One region of the Micromonospora sp. HB375 genome, then DNA from elsewhere that is predicted to be linked to it. Evidence: riboswitches for the same ligand, from Rfam matches in the RefSeq annotation. Region 1 holds a riboswitch; each other region holds the start of a gene.
The links. A riboswitch is a leader RNA that binds a small molecule or an ion and turns the genes downstream of it on or off. The one in region 1 is predicted to bind cyclic di-AMP.
Positions count from the first base shown of each region.

Region 2: another riboswitch for cyclic di-AMP. It lies ahead of J3R08_RS23705 (hypothetical protein); the one in region 1 lies ahead of J3R08_RS31525 (NlpC/P60 family protein).
Region 3: another riboswitch for cyclic di-AMP. It lies ahead of J3R08_RS11100 (C39 family peptidase); the one in region 1 lies ahead of J3R08_RS31525 (NlpC/P60 family protein).
Region 4: another riboswitch for cyclic di-AMP. It lies ahead of J3R08_RS02105 (hypothetical protein); the one in region 1 lies ahead of J3R08_RS31525 (NlpC/P60 family protein).

Region 1 covers NZ_JAGGJO010000001.1:7,048,968-7,052,201, reverse strand. The annotation lists gene dcd (dCTP deaminase) at 1-350, shown strand, start outside; gene J3R08_RS31525 (NlpC/P60 family protein) at 415-1,446, opposite strand; cyclic di-AMP (ydaO/yuaA leader) riboswitch at 1,460-1,597, opposite strand; gene J3R08_RS31520 (N-acetylmuramoyl-L-alanine amidase) at 1,836-3,234, shown strand, end outside.
Region 2 covers NZ_JAGGJO010000001.1:5,403,617-5,406,850, reverse strand. The annotation lists gene J3R08_RS23710 (SRPBCC family protein) at 1-496, shown strand, start outside; gene J3R08_RS23705 (hypothetical protein) at 493-1,572, opposite strand; cyclic di-AMP (ydaO/yuaA leader) riboswitch at 1,577-1,708, opposite strand; gene J3R08_RS23700 (cation diffusion facilitator family transporter) at 1,852-2,766, opposite strand; gene J3R08_RS23695 (AAA family ATPase) at 2,861-3,234, opposite strand, start outside.
Region 3 covers NZ_JAGGJO010000001.1:2,378,135-2,381,368, forward strand. The annotation lists gene J3R08_RS11090 (hypothetical protein) at 1-22, shown strand, start outside; gene J3R08_RS11095 (hypothetical protein) at 162-926, shown strand; cyclic di-AMP (ydaO/yuaA leader) riboswitch at 1,227-1,367, shown strand; gene J3R08_RS11100 (C39 family peptidase) at 1,574-2,407, shown strand; gene J3R08_RS11105 (alpha/beta fold hydrolase) at 2,653-3,234, shown strand, end outside.
Region 4 covers NZ_JAGGJO010000001.1:412,230-415,463, forward strand. The annotation lists gene J3R08_RS02100 (carbonic anhydrase) at 1-600, shown strand, start outside; gene J3R08_RS02105 (hypothetical protein) at 662-1,687, opposite strand; cyclic di-AMP (ydaO/yuaA leader) riboswitch at 1,691-1,822, opposite strand; gene J3R08_RS02110 (YibE/F family protein) at 1,977-3,234, opposite strand, start outside.

The DNA of each region.
Region 1 (3,234 bases):
GCGAGTTCGTGCTCGCCTCCACGCTTGAGGTGATCTCGCTGGGCGACCAGCTCGCGGGCCGGCTCGAGGGCAAGTCGAGCCTGGGGCGGCTGGGGCTGCTGACCCACTCGACAGCCGGCTTCATCGACCCCGGCTTCTCCGGTCACGTCACGCTGGAGCTGTCGAACGTGGCGAACCTGCCGATCACGCTCTGGCCCGGCATGAAGATCGGCCAGCTCTGCATCTTCCGGCTCTCCTCGCCGGCCGAGCACCCGTACGGCTCGGCCGTCTACGGCTCGCGTTACCAGGGGCAGCGCGGCCCGACGCCGAGCCGGTCCTGGCAGAGCTGGCGCACCTGGCCGACGCGCTGACGCCGCCCGCAGTTGTTAAGAAGGGCCCCCTCCTCTACCGGAGGCGTTAAGAGGGGGCCCTTCCTTACACGCGGCCGTAGCTGTTGATGTCGCCGTCGTCGACCCGCTTCATCGTGATGGGCTTGCCGGACTGGGAGGCGTGCACCACCCAGCCGTCGCCCACGTACATCGCCACGTGGTGCAGGTCGCTGTAGTAGAAGACGAGGTCGCCGGCGCGCAGCTCGGCCCGGCTGATGCGCTTCGTCACGCCGTGCTGCTGGCGTGCGCTGTGCGGCAGCGAGACGCCGCCCTTGGCCCAGGCCGCCATGGTGAGGCCCGAGCAGTCGAAGTGGTCCGGGCCGGCGGCACCCCAGACGTAGATCTTGCCGATCTGGGCGCAGGCGAACTTCACCGCCGCTCCGGCCGGGCCGCCGGGATAGCCGGCCGGGCAGGGCGCCGGGCGCAGCGGGCCGCCGCCGCCCTTGCCGTACACCTTGAGCCGCAGCTTCTCCAGCTTGGCGATCTCGGCGTCGATCTGCTTCTTCTTCGCCGCGAGCTGGGCCTCGGTGCGCGCCAGGCCGGCGATCATCTCGTCCAGCGGCTTCTTCTTCGCCGCCAGCTCGTCGCGCAGCGCGGCGACCGAGCGCACCTGCTCGTGCTGGCGGTGCGCGAAGCGGTCGAGCAGCTCCAGGCCGTCGACCAGGTCACCGGGTGAGCGGCTGCCGAGCAGCGCGTTGACCGTGGAGAGGCTGTCGGCCTTGTAGGCGTCGGCGGCGAGGCCGCCCACCTGACCGAGCGCGGCGTCCACCCGCGCCTGGAGGGGTGCGATCTGGCGGCCGAGCGCGTCGGCCTGCCTGCGCCGCGCGGCGAGCTGCTCGCGTACGTCGTTGACCTGCTCGATGACCGGTTCGAGCTTGTTCCAGTCGCGGTCGATCTGGGCCTCGATCTCGGCGACCGAGGGTTCGGCGTGTGCCGCAGTGGCGCCGCCGGTCAGTACGACGGCGGTGCCGACCAGTGCGGCGAGGGCGGTGGTGAAGCGGGACCAGCGGGAACGCGGCGCGGCGCTGAACCGGTCGACCGACCGGTTCGACGACGGCCGCGGGGCATGGAGTGCCACCGGGCGTCCGTACTCCTTCTTCCGTACCGCCTACCGGGTTAGCTGACGGATTCGGGCGGGAAGGGAGCCGCCCTACCGCAGCAGTGCTGCGGATTCACCCCAGGTACCTGGTTCCCCGGCTCGCCCGGAGGCGACTCGGCGGTGTCGGACCGTCACCGACCGGGTTGGACGGTGAGACGTGCGGCCGACGATTCACCAGAGTAGGGACCACCGTTATCGATCCGCAACTTCCAGCGCCGTGACACTCCGTACGCGATCCAGCGCCACACCGCGCACGGAGGTGAAATTTTCTTTCACGACTGATTACTTACTGGAAAGGTATTGACCGTCGCGGGTGTGCGGAGTGAGGGTGGAAACGCAGTGACCCCCATCCCTGTCCAGGAGGTTCGATGCATCTCTCCGCCCCGCCGTCGGGCAGACGGATACTGCTCGCCGCCGCCGTGGCCACGGCCACCGCGCTGGCGACCACCGGCCCGGTTACCGCCGCGCCGGACACGTCCGCGCCCGCGAGCGACCGGCAACAACAATACGCCGCCGCCGCGGCCGAGTACGGCGTGCCCCAGAACGTGCTGCTCGGTGTCTCCTATCTGGAGTCCCGCTGGGACACCCACCCGGGTCAGCCCAGCACCAGCGGCGGCTACGGCCCGATGCACCTGACCGACGCCGCGCACATCCTCGCCACGCCGGGCAGCGCCCACGTCGACGAGGACGAGGACCCGCGCGGCGACGACTCCCGGCCGCTGAAGCTCGACCCGGCCACCGCCGCCGCGCCGACGCGGGAGACGCCGCTGCCGAGCGCCTCGCTCCAGACGCTCGACGCGGCCGCCGCGCTCACCGGGCTGGACGCGGGGACGCTGCGCACCGACCCGGCCGCGAACATCCGCGGCGGCGCGGCGCTGCTGTCGTCGTACCAGAAGGCTCTGGGCGGGCCGGTCGGCGCCGGCACCGACCCGGCGGCCTGGTACGCCGCGGTGGCCCGCTACTCCGGCGCGGACACCGCCGACGCGGCGGCGGCCTTCGCCGACGAGGTGTACGACCAGCTCGGCCAGGGCGCCACCCGGACCACCGACGACGGCCAGCGGGTCACGCTCGCCGCCACCGCCGCGAAGCCGGACCGCTCCCGGCTGGCCCGCCTCGGCCTGCGCACCGCGCAGCGGCCGGACGGACTGGAGTGCCCGGTCCGGCTGGCCTGCGAGTGGATTCCCGCGCCCTACGAGCAGCTCAGCGACGACCCGGGCGACTACGGCAACCACGACCTGGCTGACCGGCCGAAGCAGCAGAAGATCGAGTACATCGTCATCCACGACACCGAGGGCTACTTCGGCCCGAGCGTCGACCTGGTGAAGCGGGCCGACTACCTGGGCTGGCACTACACGCTGCGCTCGGTGGACGGCTACATCGCCCAGCACATCAAGACCAAGGACGTCGGCTGGCACGCCGGCAACTGGTACGTCAACGCCAAGTCCATCGGCCTGGAGCACGAGGGCTTCGCCGGCCAGGGCACCTGGTACACCGAGGCGATGTACCGCACCTCCGCCAAGCTGGTCCGCCACCTGGCGCTGAAGTTCGGCATCCCGATGGACCGGCAGCACATCATCGGCCACGACAACGTGCCCGGCATCACCGCCGCCAACGTGGGCGGCATGCACTGGGACCCGGGGCCCTACTGGGACTGGTCGCACTACTTCGACCTGATGAAGGCGCCGTTCCGCGGCACCGGCACGGCGAAGACCGGCCTGGTCACCATCGACCCGGACTTCGCCACCAACCGGCCCGCGTTCACCGGCT
Region 2 (3,234 bases), 1.6 Mb from region 1:
CGACGGCGAGGGGGCCCGCTTGCAGAGCAGCGACAGCTTCAGCTACACCGTGCAGGCCCGGTGCAGCCGGGCCGACGCGGTGGCACTGCTGGGTGACCTGAGTCGCCAGGGCGAGCTGCATCCGCTGATCGTCCGGGTCCGGCAGCTGCCGGCCCGGCCGGGCGCGCTGGCCAGCTACGCGATCACCGACCGGCTGCAACTGGGCCCGCTGCACTTCCCGGTCACGTACCAGGCGGACGTGCTGGTCGCGAGCGAGGACGAGGTGGTCACTGTCGCCCGGCAGCAGCCGGCGACGACGGTGCGCAACCACACCCGGCTACGCGACGAGCCCGACGGCACCGTGCGCATCGACGTGGAGATCACGCTCACCGCGCCGGCGCCGCTGTTCGGGTACGCGTTCCGCCAGGCCCGGGCGGCTCACCTGAGCCTGGCGGCCCGTCTCGGCGCGACGCTGGAGGGCCGGCCCGATCCGGCCGGCCCCCCGGGAGCGCGCTAGTACACCGACAGGTGCACGTGGTTGGTGTGGTCGCTGGACGGGTCGCCGTTGCCGCCGCTGTACGACTTCCACCCGCTGCTCGGCAGCCAGATCTGCTTGAACCAGATCACGTAGAGCACGGCGAGCGGGTCGGCGTTTCGCACGAAGTACGCGGCCAGGTTGTTGCCGTACGTCCGGTCACCGCCGCTGGCCACGCCGCCGAAGCCGTTCTTCTGGGCGGCGAAGTCGCAGGCCCGCCCCTTCGGGTGCTCACCCGAGCCGCTGGGCCGGTGGCACGAGACGTACCTGGTGAAACCGGCCGCCTTGGCCTGCTGCAGCGCGTGCAGCGTCCGCGGGGTGATGCAGCCGTTGGCCGGGGTCGGGTCGTTGACGCTGCACGACTCCGACGGCCACGAGCCGTCCGAGTTGCGTGGCGCAGGCTTCGCGTTCTTGCTTGAGGTGCCCTGGACGCTGCCGCCGCCGCCGCTGCTGTTGTTGCGGGCGGAACGTTCGTTGGCCACTTCGAGCGCGCGCTCGGCCTGCTCCTTGCGCTTGCCCATCACCTCGACCTGCTTGCGTTGCTCGCGGATCTCGGTGTCGAGCGCGGCCCGGGTGCGGGTGGCCTCGTCCCGGGTGGTGATCAGCTCGCGCACCGTGCGGTCCTCGTGCGCGGCGACCTGTTCCAGCGTGGCGGCCCGGTCCATGAAGCCCGCCGGGCTGCTGCTGTCGAGCAGCGCCGCGGCGGTGCCGAGGCGGCCCGCGCGGTACGCCACCCCGGCGATCTCACCGACCTTGGCGTCACGTACGGCCAGCTCGGCGCCGACCTTCGCGAGCTGGTCGTTGAGCTGCTTCTGGCGGTCCACCGACCGGTTCAGCGCGGCCTTCGCCTCCAGCCAGCCCTTGCTGGCCGCGTCGAGTTGGGCGCGCAGCTCCGGCGTGCCGCCCTCGTCGTCGCCGGGCGCGGCGGCGAGCAGGGCGGTCCGGGGCGCCGCCGAGGCGGGGGAGGCCGGAACGGTCGCGACGCCGACAGTCAGCGTCGCGACGAGCAGGGCCGCCAACCGGGCGGCCGTCCGTCGTACAGGTGCCACTGGGGGCATTCACATGTCCTTCCGTCAACCGCCGACCGGGTTAGCTGACGGGTTCGGGACGGAAGATCCCTACCGCTGACGCGGATGCACCCCACGTACGTGGTTCCCCGGCTCGCCCCTTCGGGCGATTAGGCGACGGCCACCCCACCTGCGCCGGTGACGCCGGTGGCTGCGGCCGCGACCGAGCCTACCGGCGCGGCCCGGGCGTGGCTCCGTTGCGCAGTGCCGCATGGTGGGGCAAAACCGACATAAGTGTATAGCAGTCACGGTGATTTAAGTCTGCCCTAATCACCACTCGGTCTTTCCGCACACTCCGGCTGACGCTCCGGGTTCGACCTGCAACGTGGCGTGATCGATGGAGAAGTCCTCGTGCAGCGCCGTCCGCGCGGCGGCCAGCACCCCGGCCGGGTCCACGCCCGGGTCGGTGGTCAGGTGCGCCGAGGCCACCTCCATGCCCGAGGTGAGCGTCCAGACGTGCAGGTCGTGCACCTCGGCCACGCCGGGGACCGCGGCCAGCCGGTCGTGCACGGCGGTCACCTGGAGGTGCTCCGGCGCCGCCTGCACCAGGATGCGCACCGCGGCCCGGCCGAGCCGCCAGGTGCGCGGCAGGATGAACAGGCCGATCCCGACGGCGACCAGTGGGTCCGCCCACCACCAGTCGGTCACCGCGATGACCAGCGCCGCGGCGATCACGCCGAGCGAGCCGAGCAGGTCGCCGAGCACCTCCAGGTACGCGCCGCGCAGGTTGATGCTCTCCTTCGCCCCGGCGCGCAGCAGCGCGAAGGCGACGATGTTGGCGAGCAGGCCGAGCACCGCCACCACGAGCATCGGGCCGGCCAGCACCTCCGGCGGCTCGCCGAAGCGGCGTACCGCCTCGATCAGGACGTAGACCGCGACGGCGCCGAGCAGCACGGCGTTGGCGAGGGCGGCGAGCACCTCCAGCCGGTAGAGGCCGAACGTGCGCTGCGGGTCGGTGCCGGCGCGCCGGGTGGCGGTGATCGCCGCGAGGGCCATGCCGATGCCGAGCACGTCGGTGAACATGTGCCCGGCGTCGGAGAGCAGGGCGAGCGAGCCGGTGGTGAAGGCGGCCACCGCCTCGACCACCATCAGGACGGCGAGCAGCGCGAACGCGGCCCAGAGCCGGCCTGCGTGGCGGTGTGCCGCGTTGGCCACCGCGCTGCTGTGGTCATGACCTGCGCCCACGCCAACACCCTCCCTGCCGCGTACCGGCCGGGCCCAATGTATGCTCACATCGCTATGTATGCAAGTGAACTGTGGGTGGCGCGGGCGTGGCCCCTCACCCCACCGGGTCGAGCGTGGTGAGGCGCTGGGTCGCCCGGGACAGCGCCACGTAGAGCGTGCGCACGCCCGAGCCGGGATCGGCCCGGATCTCGCTCGGCGCCACCAGCACCACGCCGTCGTACTCCATGCCCTTGGCCTGGAGGCTGGTCACCACCTGGAGCCGGCCCGCGCCGAGCGCGCCCAGCCAGCCGGCCACCTCGTCCCGGCGCGGCACCGGCGTGATCACGCCGACGGTGCCCTCCACCTGGCCGAGCAGCGCCTCGGCCGCCTCGACGGTGGCCGCCGGCAGCTCGGCGGCGGGCACCGTGCGCTCGACCGGCGGAACGCCGGTGGACCGGACCGCGTCGGGCAGCGGCAGATCCGGGTAGA
Region 3 (3,234 bases), 4.7 Mb from region 1:
GCGGGCCCCGCCCGCCCGCTGATCCGCCCACGGGCCGCGCCCGTCACCGCACCCACCGAACGTCATCCCGCACCCGCCCTTCGCCGGCCCGGCGCCCCCGCGCCGCGCCCCGACCGGCCGTGCGGAGTCTCCCGCCAGGTTCTTCCCGTGAGGTGCCGACCATGTCGCAGACCGCTCTCTACCACTTCCTCACCGCGGTCCCCGAGGCCGCCGCCATCTGGTCCTTCCTGATGCTGCTCGCGTTCGGCCTGCTCGCCGCGCTGGTGGCCCGGCCCGAGCGCGACGGCGTCGCCGAGGTAGCCGCCGATCCGGTGGACCAGGACGCCGCGCGCCGCGACGACCTCGTCCGGTACGCCGAGGAGGTGGCGGTGGCCGCCGCCGGGGCCGCCCAGACGGCCCGTCGCCGCCGGGAACGGTGGCTGGCCGCGCAGGACGAGGCGGAACGCGCCTGGACCGCGTACGACGAGGCGGACAGCGCCGCCCGCCGCCTGGCCGGGGCCGCCGCGCTGGCCGCCCCGCGCACCCCGCGCACCCCGGCGGAGTACGCGGCCCGGGAGCGCTGGCTGCACCACGCCGCCATGACGGCGCACTGGCGCGGCGACCTGTCCGCCCGGCAACTCGCCGACGTGCTGGCGCGCCGCAACGGGTGGGACCCGCGCCGGCACCCGGCCGAGCAGGAGATCGTGCTGGCCCGGGCCGTACGGGACCGGCGCCGGACCGGCTGGGAGAGCGCCGCCGAGCGGGAGCGGCAGGCGTGGCGGGACGCCGAACTGGCCGCCGAGGCCGCCCGTACGCTCGCCGCCGAGGCGTACGCGGCCACCCTGGCGGTGCGGCCCGCCCCGGTGTCCCGCGGCGTGGCGACGATCCCCCTGCCGGTCGGCGCGTCCGTCCGCAACGCCCGCTGGCGTCCGGCCCGGGTCGGCTGAGGCGACCGAATTGTTACCCGGAATGTGGTGAGCCGGCTCACCCCCGGCGCCGAAACGGGCGTGGAGCGCAGAACAGGCCAATGAGCCGCGCCATTGCCGGTCACGCGCCCGCCGTCTGTCCCCTTTTCGCCTCCCGGGCGCCGTCACCACCGCTTGTCCCATTGAGTGAAGTGAGTAACCGGCTGTTCCGAAATCCGTTACCGGGGATCATGTTTACGCAGGTGGGAGCGCTTGGCAGGGGCAGTACCCGCCGGTAGTGTCGGCGCGTCCGGTGCGGTACCCGATCGCAGAAGGCGACGCCGCGCCGACCCGCCTAATCGTGTCATCACGAACCGGGGAACCATGAGCACCATCGGGGTGAATCCGCGGCCACTGCCGCGGTAGGGCGTACTTCCCGCCCGAATCCGTCAGCTAACCCGGTCGGCGGCCACGGAAGGAGTCCCATCCTCGTGCCCACCCCTCGATCGTCCCCCCGCCTCCACGGCTCCGCGGTACCCGCGCTCGCCTGACGCGACCGGCAAACCGCCCCTGGGCGCCCGGCATCGCGGGCGTACCCGTTCCCCCGGCCCATCCGGCCTGCCAGCACGTGTGAACCCCGCCACGTGCCGGGCCGGCGTGTGCCGATCACGCCCCCCGTGGAGGATTTCGTGAAGCACCACCTGAAGCGTCAGCTGCGGCGGATCGCCACCGAACGCCCGTACCAGATCATCGCCGGATCGGCCGCGGCGCTCGTGCTGGCCGCCGGCGCCGGCACCGCCCTCGCCGCCGGTGAGGACGCCCCGGTCCAGCAGGAGAACACCGCCTCGGTCGCCGAACTCGGCGCACGGCTCGGCGAGCCCGCCAGCCGCAGCGAGGCGCGTATCGGCGTCCCGCCGGCGTCGCCGAGCGCCGAGCCCAGCAAGTCGCCCAGCGCCTCCCCGTCGGCGAAGAAGGCCGCGGCGGACCCGGACGTCACCAAGGCCGCGCCGAAGCCGCCGTCGAGCAAGACGCTGGACTACGACTACCAGGCGCAGATCAACTACTACTACTGCGGCCCGGCCGCCGTGCGCAACGCGCTCAGCGCCACCGGCATCGAGCGCAGCCAGGACGCCCTCGCCGGCCCGCTCGGCACCACCGAGATGGGCACCAACTCGGCCGAGGACACCACGCGCGTGCTCAACCAGCAGGTCAAGGGCAACCCGTACCGGACCCGGATGATTCCCGGCTCGGCCAGCCCGGCCCAGATGGACCGGCTCCAGGCCGACGTGGTCGAGGCGATCAGCAACGGCCGGGGGGTCGTCGCGAACGTCGCCGGCACCGCCACCGACACCAACGGCGGCTGGCACTCGTTCCCCGGCGGCCACTACGTCGCGGTGATCGGCTACAAGGACGACGGCCGGACCGTCCGGATCGCCGACTCGGCCGACCCGTCGCTGCCGTCGTACTGGCTCACCACGATCGACCTGGCGCACTGGATCGCCAGCCGCGGCTACTCCGCCTGACCGCCCCGCACCCTGCGAAGGCCGGCACCCCGTCCCGGGGCGCCGGCCTTCCCCGTCCCCGCCCGCCCCTCGCCCGCCGCCCTCTCGGCGCGCCGATCTTGGACTTGTGGCGCCTGGTATGCCCGGCTCGCCCCGCTATGGGAGGCACCACAACTCCAAGATCGGCGGCGAGGGCGAGGGCGGGCGGTTTGGGCGGGGCGGGTTCGGTCTCGCGTGTCCGGGGCGGGCGGTGGCAGACTGCGCCAATGGGCGATGCGACGGGGAACCGGCACCTGATTCTCCTGCACGGCATGGGCGCCACCGGCGAGGTGTGGCTGCCCTGGGCGCCACTGCTGGAGCGCCGCTGGCCCGGGCGCTGGCTCGCCCCCGACCTGGCCGGCCACGGCTGGTCGCCGCCGCTCGACGGCTACTCGTTCGACGCCCTGGCCCAGCGCGTCGCGGACGGGCTCGGTCCGCTCCGGCTGGGCCCGCACGACCGGCTGGTGCTGCTCGGGCACTCGCTCGGCGGGGTGGTGGCGCTGGCGCTCGCGGCCCGGCAGCGGGCTCTTCCGGTGGACGCGGTGGTGGGGCTCGGCATCAAGGCGGTCTGGTCCCCGGCCGAGCTGGCGAAGGCGAGCGAGCTGGCCGCCCGGCCGGTCACCTGGTTCGCCACCCGGGACGAGGCGGCCCGCCGCTACCTGCGCGTCTCGGGGCTGGCCGGGCTGTTCGCCCCGGACCACCCGGTGGTGGAGGCGGGGCTGCGGCGGGTCGACGGCCGCTGGCGGCTGGCGATGGACCCGGCCGCGTTCGCGGTCGGCGAGCCTCGGCTGCCCGCCCAGCTGGCCGCG
Region 4 (3,234 bases), 6.6 Mb from region 1:
GTCACCGGTGTGCCGCAGCATCCGAATCAGGACGCCGGGCACCGGGCGGCGGTGGCCGACGGCCAGCACCCCTTCGCGGTGATCGTCGGCTGCTCCGACTCGCGGCTCGCCGCGGAGATCATCTTCGATCGAGGTCTCGGTGACCTCTTCGTGGTGCGTACCGCCGGGCACACCGCCGGGCCCGAGGTGCTCGGCAGCGTCGAGTACGCGGTCACCGTGCTGGGCACGCCGCTCGTGGTGGTGCTCGGGCACGACTCCTGCGGCGCGGTCCAGGCCGCCCGGGAGGGGGTCCGGACCGGCGCCGCTCCGGCCGGGCACCTGGGAGCGGTGGTGGACGCGGTCTCGCCCAGCCTGCTGCGCGCCGCCCGGCAGGGCATCGACGACCTCGACGGCATCATCGACGTCCACATCGCGCAGACCGTGGAGACGCTGCTGGCCCGGTCCTCCGTGCTGGCCGAGCGGGTCGCGGCGGGCCGGTGCACGGTGGCGGGGATGTCGTACCGGCTCTCCGGCGGCGAGGTGCGGACAGTGGCGCAGGTCCCGGCGTCACTGCCCGCTCCCTCGTCGCCGGCGGACGCGGACGCGGCGCTGGCCGGCTGACCGGAGCGCCGGACGACGAAGGGGCCGCCCACGGGGGCGGCCCCTTCTTGCTGCGTCCAGGTCAGAGCATCGACATGTGGACGTGGTCGGTGTGGTTCGACGGCCCGCTGTACGACCTCCAGCCGGTGGCCGGGAACCAGATCTGCCGGTTCCAGATCACGTAGTAGATGCCCAGCCGGTCGGCGTTGCGGATGAGGAAGGCGGCCACGTCGTTGCCGTACTTGCGGGTGTCGTTGTTGTGCCAGGGTGAGAAGCCGCTGTTCTGCAGCGACCAGTCGCACGCCTTGCCCTTGGGGTGCTCCCACGGCCCGCCCGGCCGGTAACAGCCCACGAAGCGCGTGTAGCCGGCGCGCCGGACCTCCTTGTAGGCGTGCAGCGTCCGCGGCGTGATGCAGCCCGAGGTGGTCGGGTCGTTCTCGCTGCACGACTCGGCCTTCCAGCCGCCGTCGGCGGTGCGGCCGGGGCCGATCTTGGCGACCGGTGAGGTGGCGTCGACCAGGCCGCCGGTGAAGCCGAGGCCGCCGACGAGCTTGAGGGCGCGTTCGGCCTGCACCTTCTCGCGCTCCATCGCGTTCTTCTGCTTCTCCTGCTCGCGCACCTCGGCGTCGAGCGCGATCTTGGCCGTCTCGGCGCGGTTCTTGACCGCGTTGATGGCGGCCAGGCGCTGCGCGTTGAGGAGGTTCAGCTCGTCCAGGGCGTTGACGCGGCGGACGAACGAGTCGGGCGAGTTGCTCTCCAGCAGCATCGCCATCGCGCCCATCCGGCCGGTCCGGTAGGACTGGGCGGCGAGCTGGTTGACCTGCGGGCTGAGCGCCTCGAGTTCGGCCTGTGCCGCCTGTACCTCGGCGGCCAGCCGCCGCTGGCGGTCCTGCGACTTGGCCAGCTTCGCCTTCGCCTGGAGGAAGTTCCGGTTGGCGCTGTCGATCGCCTCGGTGATGAGCGGTGGTTCGCCGTCCTCCTCGTGCCCGGACGGCTTCGGGGCCGCCGCGGCGGGGGCCGCCGTCGCCGAGTTCGGCCCGGCCAGCACTGCCAGCGAGGCCAGCACGGCCACCAGGGGTGTCAGCCAGCGGCGCAGGGGTGGCGTCACAGTGTTCCCTTCCGTCGGCCGCCGACCGGGTTAGCTGACGGGTTCGGGACGGAAGTGGCCCCTACCGCTCGCGCGGATTCACCCCATGTACCTGGTTCCCCGGCTCGCCCGCAGGCGATTGGGCGGCGGCACCGCTGGCGCCGGTGCGCGCCTTCGGCGGTGACCGGCAGCGAGGTTACCCGACAGCACTCCTGCGGATCTACGTCCGGAAGCCGACCAATAGCGAGATTTCGCCGTGGCGCACCGTGACCAGCGTCGCGTTTGAAATCGATGGTCACCGTGCGGAGTGTCACCATGTCGCCTCCGTACTCTTTCCGCCGCCGAGCGCCTCCAGCGCGTCGTCGCGTCCGGCCGGCGGACGGGGCGGCGGGGGCACGGGCGACGCCGGCTCCGGACCGGGCGCGCGCCGTCCGGCGGTGGTCACGATCGCGGCCAGTGCGGTCGTCAGCGGTACGGCGGCGATCAGGCCGAGCGTGGCCACCGCGCTGCGGACGATCTCCTGGGCGAGGAACTCGCTGGTGAGGATCTGGCTCACCGGGCGGGAGTCGGCGACCAGCAGGAGCAGCAGTGGCAGCGACGCGCCCGCGTACGCCAGCACGATGGTGTTGACGGTGGACGCGATGTGGGCCCGGCCGACGCGGGTCGCCGCCCGGTAGAGCTGCCGCCGGGACAGCCCCGGGTTGGCGTGCGCGAGTTCGGTGACGGTGGCCGCCTGGGTGACGGTGACGTCGTCCAGCACGCCCAGCGAGCCGATGATGATGCCCGCCAGCAGCAGCCCGTGCAGGTCCACGTCGCCCTGGAACATGGACAGCGTGGTGGCGTCCTCGCTGCCGAAGCCGGTCAGATGGGTGGCGGACGTGGCGAGCAGGCCGAGCACGCCGGTGATCACCAGGCTGCCGAGCGTGCCGAGCACCGCCACCGACGTCTGCGCGGTGATCCCGTGCGTCAGGTAGAGCACCACGAACATGATCAACGCGGCGCCCACGATCGCCACCAGCAGCGGCGGCTGGCCGCCACCGATGCCGGGCAGCACGAAGCCGAGCAGGATGGCGAAGCTGGCCGCCAGGCCGCCGAGCGCGGCGAGCCCGCGCCAGCGGCCGAACGCCACGATCGCGGCGGCGAAGAGCACAAGCAGCCAGATCAGCGGTGTGCCGCGCTGGTGCTCGGCGATGTTGTAGGACTTCACCGAAGGATCGGCCGGGTCGATCAGCTCGACCAGGACGATCTTGTCGCCGACCTCGACCCGGGGCGCGCCCGGTCCGGCCGGGAGCGGCGTCTCGACCTGCCGTCCCGCGTCCGGGCCCTGCTCGGCGGCGACGGTCGCGGTGCCGCAGGGGCCGCCCGCGCCCTCCGGGGCCTCCGGCGTCGGCGGGCAGGGTTCGGTGACCACCCGGGTCACGGTGCCGTGGTAGCGGGGGACGTCCGCGCCGCCGACCGGCTCCCGGTCCTGCCGGGGCCAGAGCACCAGCGCGGCGATCACGGTGAGCGCGAACAGCGGCACCACCACGGCGACGAGCAGCCGCCGTACGCCCGGTGGCGTGGGCGGT